DNA from 2 places in the Bacillus sp. N1(2025) genome. Region 1 is predicted to be linked to the other one. Evidence: a T-box and tRNA genes for the amino acid it is inferred to sense, from the RefSeq annotation. Region 1 holds a T-box; the other holds one or more tRNA genes.
What was found. The T-box of region 1 lies ahead of thrS (threonine--tRNA ligase). A T-box ahead of a tRNA ligase gene usually reads a tRNA of that ligase, here a tRNA-Thr.

Region 1 (6,110 bases):
AACCGAAAACGATATCCCTGTTCTTTTAATACTTTTTCTAATGCGCTCTCAGCCCTGTCCCACAAGCGTTCGCTTCCCATGTAATCTTCCGGTCTTGTTGACAGCTCAATATCATAGGAAAAACCAAATGCGGTGTACACCTCGTGAATCAGCTGCAGTGCCGAAGCGATCTCACTCTCGATCTGATCCTGCGTTACAAAAATGTGTGCGTCATCTTGGCAAAAAGATCTGACGCGGAGCAGGCCATTAAGCGCCCCGCTGAATTCGTGACGGTGCACCTGACCGAACTCAGCCATCCGAATCGGAAGATCACGATAAGAACGAAGCTTTTCTTTAAATATGAGCATGTGGCCGGGGCAGTTCATCGGCTTTAACGCGAAGCGCTGATGATCGGCTTCTGAGAAATACATATTCTCTTTATAATGATCCCAGTGGCCGGATTGCTCCCAAAGACGCTGGTTCATCATCATAGGGGTACGCACTTCCTGATAATGATAGGCATCCTGCTTTGAACGCAGAAATGATTCAAGCGTGTTTCGGATAAACTGACCGTTCGGCAGATAAAAAGGCATACCCGGCGCCTCTTCCGAAAACATAAAAAGTTGTAACTCCGCTCCCAATTTCCGATGATTTCTCATCTCCGCCTCTTTCAACAGCTGAAAATGTCTGTTCAGCTCCTTTTCTGAGGAAAATGCTTTCCCATAGATGCGCTGGAGCATTTTTTGGTTGCTGTCGCCGCGCCAATAAGCCCCTGATACATGAGTGAGCGAAAAAGCTTTTATCTGTCCGGCAGACGCCAAGTGCGGACCCCGGCATAAATCAATGAATTCGCTCTGGCGGTATATACTGATTGTATCAGTCTGCGGAATACCCGCTAAGAGCTCAAGCTTCAGCGGTTCATGAGCAAACAGCTGCTCTGCCTCTTCTCTGGGGATTTCTTCTCTGATAATTTCCGGATTTTCCGAAATGATTCGGTTCATCTCTTTTTCAATGACGGCCAGGTCTTTTTCAGTAATCGTTTCATCCATATCAAAGTCATAATAAAAGCCATTGTCAATAACGGGTCCGATCCCTAAACAAACCTTCGGATACAGACGTTTTACCGCTTGCGCCAATACGTGTGCTGCTGTGTGTCTCATCACTTCCAGTCCTGCTTCAGACTGAAAACTGCACAGTTCAATCGCCGCATCCTTATGAATGCTTCTTCTAAGGTCATATAACGATCCGTTTACCTTTCCGGCGGCAGACGCCTTTTTCAGACTCGGACTGATTGATTGAGCGATCTCTTCTAACGTAACGCCTTTCCGGTATTTTTTTTGTTTTCCATCAGGAAAAGTAATCACAATGTGTGGCTTCTTCACGGTCTGATCTCTCCTTTATTTTTAATAAAATAAAAAACACACTCATCCCAAAGAAAGGGACGAGTGTGTGTCAGACCCGCGGTTCCACCCAAATTCCCGCCACTTTAAGTGACGGCTCATTTTTGCCGTAACGCGGCTATACGGTATCGGCTGCTTTCGTTCACCGATACAGCTCAAAAGGCGGTAAGCTCATTCTTCGTGCCGGGAAGGTCTCAGCCGCGCCTCCCCTCTCTGTATGGCCGGTTAAAATGTCTCATGTCCTTTATCATTGCCATTTTTCTTATATAAACATAAAAACACACTCATCCCAAAAAAGGGACGAGTGTGTGTCAGACCCGCGGTTCCACCCAAATTCCCGCCACTTCAAGTGACGGCTCATTTTTGCCGTAACGCGGCTATACGGTATCGGCTGCTTTCGTTCACCGATACAGCTCAAAAGGCGGTAAGCTCATTCTTCGTGCCGGGAAGGTCTCAGCCGCGCCCTCCCTCTCTGTATGGCCGGTTAAAATGTCTCATGTCCTTATCATTGCAGATACTTTATCCGAAAAACTTTCTTTTATTATACATAAATTTTCCGAAAAAGAAAGTTTTTTTAAGAAAAACCAGAACGAAAAAAATTGGCGTACACAGCTGTCCTGTTTTCTCATCTTCCGTTCGGTAATGCTTTTAATCCATTCAGCAGTTCTTCAAACGCCGATGTCAAAAATAAATCACTCCGGTAGATGAATGATATATTCATATTCCGAAAATGTTCAGGGAGCTCATGAAGAAAAAGATTTTTCCTGTTTTGAAAATAACGGACGGCTGATGCAGGCAGAAAGGAAACCCCCATCCCCGCCTGCACCGCCCCAATAATGGCTTCCAACGTACCGAATTCAATGATTTTATGTGCGGGCACTGCCTCTTCTTTCAGTATGTTTTTTATTTTGCGGCGGTGCGAACAGCCCGCGGCAAAATAAAGAATCGGCTCTCGCAACAAGTCTTGCAAACTGCCTTCCCGCTCATTTGAGACCAAGACCAATTCTTCTTGAAATACAGCGACTTGCTCAAGATCTTCGTATTCGACCGGTCCATAAACAAAAGCGCCGTCCAGCTCATAATGTAAGACGCGCTGCACTAAGGTATGTGTATCACCGGTTGACAGAGACAGCTGTACTTTCGGGTAACGGCTGCAATACTCCGTGAAAAATTGAGGGAGATGGACGGCTGCCGCCGTTTCAAGAGAACCGATTCGAAGCGGGCCGTTCGGATCGCCTGCCTCTTGCGCCGTTTTTTGCGCCTCATGCAGCAATTGAAGGATTCTGTCTGCGTCTTTCAATAAGTTTTCACCTGCGGGCGTCAGCGTCATCCCCCGATTTGTGCGGTAAAAAAGCTGTGTTTGCAATTGCCGTTCCAGCTGCTGAATCCGGTTTGTCACATTTGATTGAACATAATGCAGGCTTTCTGCCGCCTTTGAAATACTTCCTTTGCGGGCGACAGCCTGAAAAATCTTTAAGTCTCCGCTTTCCATGTAAGGACACCTTCTTGTTATGATTTTTATTGATAGCCGGCTATCAATTTTCATTTATTTACTGCAGCTGATACAGCCTGTAAAATCTTTCTCATCAATTATAAAGGAGAGAAGAATGATGAATGCCCTTATCATACACGAAAATGGCTTTGATTTCAGGCAGGCACCTGACAAACGGCCGGGAAACGGCGAAGTAAAAATAAAGCTGAAAACAGCCGGATTAAACCATCGCGATTTGTTTTTAATGAAAAAACACAAAACCGGAAACCATGAATTTACTCTCGGTTCAGACGGCGCGGGAATCGTAACCGAAATAGGACACGGCGTCCGGTCTCATTTACTGCATGCAGAAGTCATCATCAACCCGGTGCTGAATTGGAAGACTGTTGAGGACGTACCAGCCGTCCCTGATATTTTAGGTGGTCCGAGCGACGGAACATTTTCACCTTATGTCATCGTTCCTGAGGAAAATGCCGTTTTAAAACCCGAACACCTGACTTGGGAGGAAGCGGGCGTGCTGCCGTTATCAGCATTAACCGCTTATCGCGCCTTATTTACAAAAGGACAATTAAAAAAAGGCGAACACCTTATCCTTCCGGGCATCGGAAGCGGCGTGGCAACATATGCCTTATTAATGGCAAAAGCTATCGGAGCGACAGTCAGCGTCACTTCCCGCAGCGAAAACAAAAAACAAACCGCACTGTCATACGGTGCAGACCGGGCAATTGACAGCTACGGTGACTGGAATGAGGCGCTGAATGGCGAAAAAGCAGATATCATACTTGACGGTGTAGGCCCCGCCTTGTTTCAACACTATCTTGACATTATGAAACCGAATGGCCGGATCGTAACATTTGGCGCCAGTTCAGGCGATCAGCTCGGATTTCCTATTCGCTCGCTGTTTTTTCCGCAGATTCATATTCTCGGTACATCAATGGGAAGCAATGAGGAATTCGCGGATATGCTGGAATTGATAAACCGCTGCGGCATCCGTCCCATTATCGACCGCATGTACCCTCTCAGTGAAGCAGCTGCCGCTTTTAACAGAATGCGGGAAGGACGGCAGTTCGGCAATATCGGCTTTCGTTTGGATGTCTAAAAAAGAGGAGCGGACCCGTCCGTTTCCTTATGTGTTTATAAGCGTTTCCGCTTGAAATTCAATATGTTTTTCTTCATCAATTAAAATCTGCCCGCAAATCGACTGCAGACATACAGAGCCCGTCACGTTTTTTAAGGCGTCACAATAAACGGCTCAAGGCTTGCAAATCGTCTCAGTTTGCGGAAGAAAACAATCTCTCCACTCTGTAAAACAAAAATCCATATGTTATCTTCCATGTTACCCTTATATGACCAATACAGGAAGAAGGAGGTTTCATTTCAATACGAAAAACCGGCTGATCCCAGCCGGTTTTATAAATAAACCCCTTTATTTACGGTAAAACAGTGCTCCCCATTAAATAACTGTCGACTTCGCGCGCTGCTTCCCGGCCTTCATTAATCGCCCATACAATCAGGCTTTGGCCCCTTCTCGCATCCCCTGCGGCGAAAACACCGTCAACATTCGTTTTATAATCCCCATATGCCGCCTGAATTTTATGATTTGCCGAATCGACACCGAACTGTTTCAATAATGGCTGTTCTGTCCCTTCAAAACCGATGGCGATGAACACCAGCTGAGCAGGCCATACTTTTTCTGTACCGGGCAGTTCATGAAATTCATACTTTCCGAATTCGTTTCTGACTTTTTCCATTTGAATGGTGTGAATCTCTTGTAAGCGGCCCTGCTTATCGGCCACCATTTTTGTCGTCTGAATTGAATATTCTCTAGGGTCTTTGCCGAACTTTGCCTGCGCTTCTTCATAGGCGTATTCAAGGGTAAAGACGTGCGGCTGTTCAGGCCACATATTGTCGTTCGTGCGCGTTTGAGGAAGTTTAGGATGTTTCCCGAACTGATGCACGCTGCGCGCTTTTTGACGCAGCGCGGTTGCCACGCAATCAGCTCCTGTGTCTCCTCCGCCGATTACGATGACGTCTTTCCCTTTAGCGTCTATAAATTGTTTGTCTTTGAAGTTGGAATCTAAATAGCTTTTCGTCGCCAGTGTTAAATAGTCCATCGCATAATGGACGCCTTTTGCTTCCCGGCCTTCAATCAGCAGATTGCGCTGCTTTTGGGCGCCTGTGCACAAAATGACGGCATCAAATTGTTCTTTCAGCTCATCTGCTGTTATGTCAACGCCGATTTCGGTATTTGTCACAAAATCTATACCTTCCTGCGTCAAAAGCTTTATACGGCGTTCGACGACATTTTTCTCAAGCTTCATGCTCGGAATGCCGTACATCAGCAGGCCGCCGGCTCTGTCGGCACGCTCATAGACTGTTACGGAATGACCGGCTTGATTCAGCTGATCAGCGCTTGCCAAACCTGCCGGGCCTGAACCGACGACAGCGACTTTTTTACCTGTGCGTTTCGCTGGAATTCTCGGCTGAATCCATCCGTTTTCAAACCCTTTGTCAATGATCGTCCGCTCGATGTTTTTAATTGAAACAGCCGGATCTGAAATGGCCAGCGTACAAGATCCTTCACAAGGAGCGGGACAGACCCGCCCTGTGAATTCAGGAAAGTTATTCGTTTTCAGAAGGCGCTCCAAGGCTTCTTTCCAGCGCCCCCGATAGACGAGGTCATTCCACTCCGGTATCAGATTATAAATCGGGCAGCCGGAGGTAAAACCGTTGATATCAGCGCCGATTTGGCAAAACGGTGTGCCGCAATCCATACACCGCGCCCCCTGCCGCTTTGACGCTTCATCTGAAAATGGAGCCGAATACTCTTTCCAATCCTTTAAGCGAGTGAGAGGGTCCCGCTCAGCCGGTTTTTCTCGTTTTTCTTCCATGAATCCAGTTGGTTTCCCCATGTTCCTCTCCCCTTTCTTACTGTACTACCGCTTGTTTATGGTCTTTGGCAGGCGTTTGGTGAACCTTTGTATTGGCTTCAAAAGCATACATAATTGCGTCTTCTTCTGATAAACCCGCCGCTTTTTGTTCTTCGATGCTGAGGAGCATTTGTTTATAGTTTTTCGGAATGACTTTGATAAAGGTTTCTGCGGCTTTTTCCCAATTGTCCAGGAGATCTGCGGCTTTTTTGCTGTTTGTCAGCGCCGCGTGCCGTTTGACCATTTCTTGCACTTCTTTGATCTCAGCCTCATCCGTCAGCTTTTCAAATGAAATCATTTCCATGTTGC
Region 2 (6,110 bases), on a different contig from region 1:
TTAATCAAAAGCTCCGAGCTGACCTGCGCATTAAGCGGGATGCCCGTCTCAATATAATCGCCCATTCCCGTATCGCGCTCAATCGCGATGAGTGCGCCGATGCGGCGTTTCGCCATGTAGCTGATCGATTTTGTAATCGCTTCAATTGTCTTATGCTGCGCTTCCTCCACGGGGGTTCCGCTCCTGGAAAAGAACCGGCCCCGTCCGAGCTGTTCAAGCGCCCGTCTCAGCTCAGGCTGGAATATAATGATGATCGCTAAAAATCCCCATGTTATCGCTTGGTCCATCAGCCACTGAAGCGTGCTGAGTCCCAAATATGAACTGGCCATCCGGACCAATACGATGACGACGATTCCTTTTAAAAGCTGAACCGCCTTCGTCCCGCGTATGACCATGATTAATTTATATATCACATACCAAACAAGGAGAATATCAACGGCATTGCCGAGGTATTGCAAAAATGGGATGTCCTCAAAAGCCATTTCCTCGTCCTCCAAGAATTCAGTCATTTCGTTTTTCTGTTATGAATTGTGCTGCATGAGCAATATGTACATCATATAGCGTGCTCATTATACCACATTTTGATTTCTCAAGTGAAATGAGCCAGCGCGGCGATGCACAAAAAAGAGTAAAGCGATTATACGCTTTACTCATCTTCATTCGGGTCCAAAGCGCTCACGACGCCCTGGCCCGCCGATTTCAGTTCGTACCAGACCCAGTCAAACAATTGGTTAATCTCTTCAATCTGCCCGGTGACTTGTCCGGCTGAGGCCATGTATTTTTCTCCGTTGACGACGGTCACATTGCCGTCGACTTTTCCTTCAATGAACAGCTTGCCGTTTTTTACTGTGACATCGCCCTTTACGGTCTCGCCTTCAGGGACGGTGACCGTGTGATTCTGCACGACAAGGTTCGGCTGTTTGGACACACTGAAATTGTGGTCATTATGCCAGCTGTTGAAAAAACCGCCGCCCATTAAAATCACAAAAACCGCTGCGGCTGCAATCATCGGATGAGTTTTGATCCATCGTTTTACAGAAGCGCGTTTTTTCTCTTTTGGAAGATTCGCCATAACTTTGGCAGTAAAATCAGCAGGGGCCGTGACATGCGATGTGCTTCGGACGAGTGCTACGGATTTCTCCATTTCATGAAAATGCCGTTTGCAATTCCCGCATGACTGCAAATGTTGTTTTAATACGTTTTCATCTTCAGGAAGGATATCTCCATCAAGATGCTTATGCATAAGCTGCACGATCTGTTCAGGACAGCTCATTTCATCACCCCACTTAAAGATCCCTCAATTGTTTTCTAAGAGCCTCTCTGCCTCTGTGTATCCTTGTCTTGACGGTGCCGACAGGGATATTCAGAATCTCCCCGATTTCAATTAAAGAGAGTTCGTCAATATACTTTAATACAATAACCGTTCTGTACTTGTCAGGCAGCTTTAAAATCTTTTTCTGAATTGTGTCCGACAGCTCCAATGACAATACGGCGTCTTCAGGGAGAACCCCGTCCGCGGCGATCTGCGAATACATCGTCAGCCCTTCTGCTCCCGCTACTTCTGCGTCCAGATAGTAATCAGGCTTTTTCTTGCGGATGCGGTCAATGGTCAGGTTGGTCGCAATTCTGTAAAGCCACGTTGAAAACTTTCTGTTGATATCGAAACTGTCGATATTGACATACGCTCTGATAAAAGCTTCCTGCGCAATATCTTCCGCTTCGTGAACATTGCCGAGCATGCGGTAGCAAAGCTGGTAAATCTTATCTTTATAAAGGTCAACGATTTCTGCAAACGCATTTTGATCGCCTTTTTTGACTTGCTTGATTCTTTTTTTAATCAGGTTTTCCATGTTTTATCTTACCTCTGCCCTTCACCGGTCTGTATCTATACGTTGATTGTTTTAAAAGGTTTCATTTTTTTATTACATTTATTTTACCAAATTTCAGGCAGGGTGTAGATGGAAAATACAGAATATACTGCCTTAACAGCAGCTTAAAAATAGTATATCTGATGAACAATCAGAAATCGAAACAAAATGCTGATAAAAAAAGACACCTTTATGCAAAAGGTGTCTGATACTGGGCTAGCTGGATTCGAACCAACGCATGACGGAGTCAAAGTCCGTTGCCTTACCGCTTGGCTATAGCCCAAAAATGGTGGAGGGGGGCAGATTCGAACTGCCGAACCCTGAGGGAGCGGATTTACAGTCCGCCGCGTTTAGCCACTTCGCTACCCCTCCGTATTTTTTTGAAAAACAGTGCCGGCCAGAGGACTTGAACCCCCAACCTACTGATTACAAGTCAGTTGCTCTACCAATTGAGCTAGGCCGGCAAATATGGTGGAGGATGACGGGCTCGAACCGCCGACCCTCTGCTTGTAAGGCAGATGCTCTCCCAGCTGAGCTAATCCTCCATATGACCCGTACGGGATTCGAACCCGTGTTACCGCCGTGAAAGGGCGGTGTCTTAACCGCTTGACCAACGGGCCGTTATGTCCGCGTCGAGCTGACAAAAGTTATTATATACAGGTTGTACCCCATTTGTAAAGAGAAAAATTATTTTTTTTATTTTCAAACTTTTTTACCCGTTTTTTAACTGAAAAACTCATCCCTCCTCTCTTATTTCATTTATGATGAAAGTATCAAAATATTGAAGGGAATGGACACAGATGATCTTAGTCAGCTCTTGTCTCGGCGGTATCGAATGCAGGTATAACGGCTCTCACGCCGCTTCGGAAAAAATCCGCAGACTCGTAGAAGAAAAGAAAGCTGTTATGGTCTGCCCCGAACTTTTGGGCGGCTTCACCACTCCCCGCGAACCGGCGGAAATCATCGGCGGCACGGGCGAAGACGTGCTGAACGGAACAGCAAAAATCGTAACGGCATCAGGCGAAGACGTTACGGCTTTATATATGGACGGCGCGGAAAAAACGTTAGCATACGCAAAAGAAATAGGCGCCGCAACGGTCATCCTTAAAGAAAACAGCCCGTCCTGCGGCAGCAGCTTTATCTATGACGGCACTTTCTCAGGAAAAAAAATACTCGGAGACGGCATCACTTCCGCTCTTTTAAAACGGGCAGGCTGCCGTGTTCTATCAGAAGATGAATTGGATCAATTATAAAAAAGGAGAGTAGATATCATGGATGTAGCCCTGTCCTTTTATAAACCGGAGCATGCAGACGGGCTTAACGGGTTTGTGCTGAGTGAAGAAGATAAAAAGTTCACAGCTCTGCCGATAGATGTCCTGCCGCAGGCTCTTGTCATCCGGGATCGCTACCCGACAGTCATTTTAAAAGAAGACCGCCCCGTCGGTTTTTTTATTTTACATACCTCAAAAGAAACCATTGCCCCGTATTCGAACAATGTGTCTGCCATTTTGCTGAGTGCGCTGTCCTTACATGCACCGCATCAGGGAAAAGGTTATGCCAAACAAGCGATGCTGCAGCTCCCCGCTTTTGTCGCAAATTACTTTCCTTGGTGTGATGAAATCGTGCTTGCAGTAAACCATCGCAATCATCGTGCAAAGAACCTGTACCGGTCTTCCGGTTTTATTGATAAAGGGCGGCGCAGGATCGGCCCGATCGGTGAACAGCACATTCTGCATCATTTTTTGTGAAAGCGCTTGATTATCCATCTCATCCCTGCCGATTTTTCTTGAAACATCTATTCAGAAGCCCATATACTTCAAGTATTAACGACTTGGGAGGGTACAATCATGACAGACCGGCTTAACATTCACAGATTGACCACAGAAACCAGAAATCCGCAGACCGCTTCAATCCATCAAGCAGACACGATGGAAATTCTCCGCATCATTAACGAAGAGGATTTCAAAGTGGCTGAAGCCGTTCAGCAGGTGCTGCCCGATATTCAGATTGCCGTTCAATTCGCCCATCAGTCCTTACGGCGAAACGGCAGGCTGATTTATGCGGGAGCGGGCACAAGCGGCAGGCTCGGTGTACTGGATGCGGTTGAATGCCCGCCTACATACAGCGTAAGTCCCGACACCGTCATCGGTCTGATGGCCGGAGGGGCAGACGCCTTTTTGCAAGCGGCTGAAGGTATAGAAGACAGCGAGGAAACCGGCGCTCTCGATCTCAAAACGATCGGACTTACCTCAGAAGACACCGTGATCGCCATCGCGGCAAGCGGGCGCACGCCGTATGCGGCCGGTGCGCTGAAATACGCAAAAACAATCGGCGCCAAAACTGTCGCGCTCACATGCAATAAACACTCATTGATCAGCACTTATGCCGATCACAGCATCGAAGTCGTCGTCGGCCCCGAAGTGATTACAGGGTCAACACGAATGAAAGCGGCGACGGCACATAAAATGATTCTGAACATGATTTCCACGGCCGTGATGATCAAAAGCGGCAAAGTGTACGAAAATTTAATGGTGGACGTTCATGTCAGCAACGAAAAATTGAAAGAACGCGCAATCGGCATTATCCAAAGCATCACGGGCGTTCCGTACGACAAGGCAAAAGAAACGCTTGAGGCCGCAGGCAGCCATGTCAAAACGGCAATCGTCATGCTGAAGACGAATTCGGACGAAACACACGCGAAGGCACTGCTCAAAGAATCAGACGGCTTCATTGACAAAGCCATTGAACAGCACGTTTCAAAAGAAAAAGAACGCTGATCGTTCTTTGGTGGAAATAATGTGCTTTTACGAGCCCGCGCCGTTTTCATAATCGGCGCAGGCGCTTTTAGGACGCGTTTCAGGCACAGCTCCCCGGGAAAAATCGCACGGACAAAGGAGGATCTCCATGAGCAAAGAGGCATTTTATCAATCACTGGCCAAAGATGTCCTGGACAATTGCGGCGGTTCATCGAATATTTCAGGCTTTACCCACTGTATGACACGCCTGAGGATTACACCTTTAGATCAGGACAAAACGGATATTGAAGCACTGAAACAGCTTGACGGGGTAATAGGCGTCGTCGAAGCCGAAACACTGCAGATCATTCTCGGCACGGGTGTCGTCAATCATGTCGCCGACGCTTTCGCAAAACTTATGTCATCCGGAAAAAACATTGATTTAAAAGAAGCCGCCTCACGGAAAAAAGCCGATCTCAACAGAAAAAACACCACACCCATCACACGGTTTCTGAGAAAAATATCAAGCATCTTCATCCCCCTTATTCCCGCACTCATTGCATCAGGTTTAATCACCGGTATTACGAAAGCCGTCATTCAGGCCGGCTGGCTCCCGAAAGAATCCCAAATCGCACTTATTTTAACGGTTATCGGTTCAGGCTTGTTCACTTACCTCGGCGTCCTTGTCGGCATCAATGCGGCGAAGGAATTCGGCGGGACACCCGCGATGGGCGGCCTTGCGGGCATATTGATCCTTAACCCTGAGATCGCCAATATCAGTTTGTTCGGAGAGAATCTGCTCCCGGGCAGGGGAGGATTAATCGGCGTTCTTTTCGCTGCGGTTTTTATCGCTTATACCGAACGGTTTATCAGAAAGTACGTCCATCAATCCATCGACATTATCGTCACGCCTACATTGTCTTTACTTATCACCGGGCTGGTGACATATGTCGTGTTTATCCCTGCAGGCGGTTTTATTTCTGATCTGATTACATCAGGTTTATTGTCACTGCTGAATGTCGGGGGAGTGCTCTCAGGGTTTGTACTGGGAGCCGCCTTCCTGCCGCTTGTCGTCACCGGCCTGCATCAAGGCTTGACCCCCGTACATTTGGAATTAATCCGATCAATCGGAGATGACCCGCTTCTTCCGATTCTCGCGATGGGAGGCGCGGGTCAAGTAGGGGCGGCCTTCGCCATCTTTATGAAAACAAAAAAAGCCTCATTGAAAAGAGCGATCGGCGGAGGACTTCCATCCGGTCTGCTCGGAATCGGAGAGCCGCTCATCTTCGGCGTCACGCTCCCGCTCGGCCGGCCGTTTTTGACGGCGTGTTTAGGGGCGGGAATCGGCGGCGCCTTTCAAGCCCATTTTCAGGTGGCTACTTTTTCAATCGGTGTCTCCGGCCTTCCGCTCTCGTTTCTCGTACAGCCGGCTCAAATCGTTTTGTATATCATCGGTCTCTTCATCTCTTACGCGGCGGGCTTTGTGTTTACTTATGCGTTCGGATTT

Region 2: it has a tRNA-Thr gene. The T-box ahead of thrS (threonine--tRNA ligase) is inferred to sense a tRNA for this amino acid. The anticodon was not compared.

The regions. Positions count from the first base shown of each region.
Region 1 covers NZ_JBLTJB010000010.1:104,678-110,787, reverse strand. The annotation lists gene thrS (threonine--tRNA ligase) at 1-1,361, opposite strand, end outside; T-box leader at 1,414-1,639, opposite strand; T-box leader at 1,673-1,897, opposite strand; gene ACNFN4_RS18550 (LysR family transcriptional regulator) at 2,005-2,871, opposite strand; gene ACNFN4_RS18545 (zinc-binding dehydrogenase) at 2,990-3,970, shown strand; gene gltD (glutamate synthase small subunit) at 4,302-5,783, opposite strand; gene gltB (glutamate synthase large subunit) at 5,800-6,110, opposite strand, start outside.
Region 2 covers NZ_JBLTJB010000008.1:17,636-23,745, reverse strand. The annotation lists gene cdaA (diadenylate cyclase CdaA) at 1-482, opposite strand, end outside; gene rsiW (anti-sigma-W factor RsiW) at 647-1,273, opposite strand; gene sigW (RNA polymerase sigma factor SigW) at 1,287-1,850, opposite strand; tRNA gene ACNFN4_RS16505 (tRNA-Gln) at 2,080-2,151, opposite strand; tRNA gene ACNFN4_RS16500 (tRNA-Tyr) at 2,156-2,240, opposite strand; tRNA gene ACNFN4_RS16495 (tRNA-Thr) at 2,260-2,332, opposite strand; tRNA gene ACNFN4_RS16490 (tRNA-Val) at 2,338-2,413, opposite strand; tRNA gene ACNFN4_RS16485 (tRNA-Glu) at 2,417-2,488, opposite strand; gene ACNFN4_RS16480 (DUF523 domain-containing protein) at 2,669-3,121, shown strand; gene ACNFN4_RS16475 (GNAT family N-acetyltransferase) at 3,140-3,616, shown strand; gene murQ (N-acetylmuramic acid 6-phosphate etherase) at 3,716-4,645, shown strand; gene ACNFN4_RS16465 (PTS transporter subunit EIIC) at 4,773-6,110, shown strand, end outside.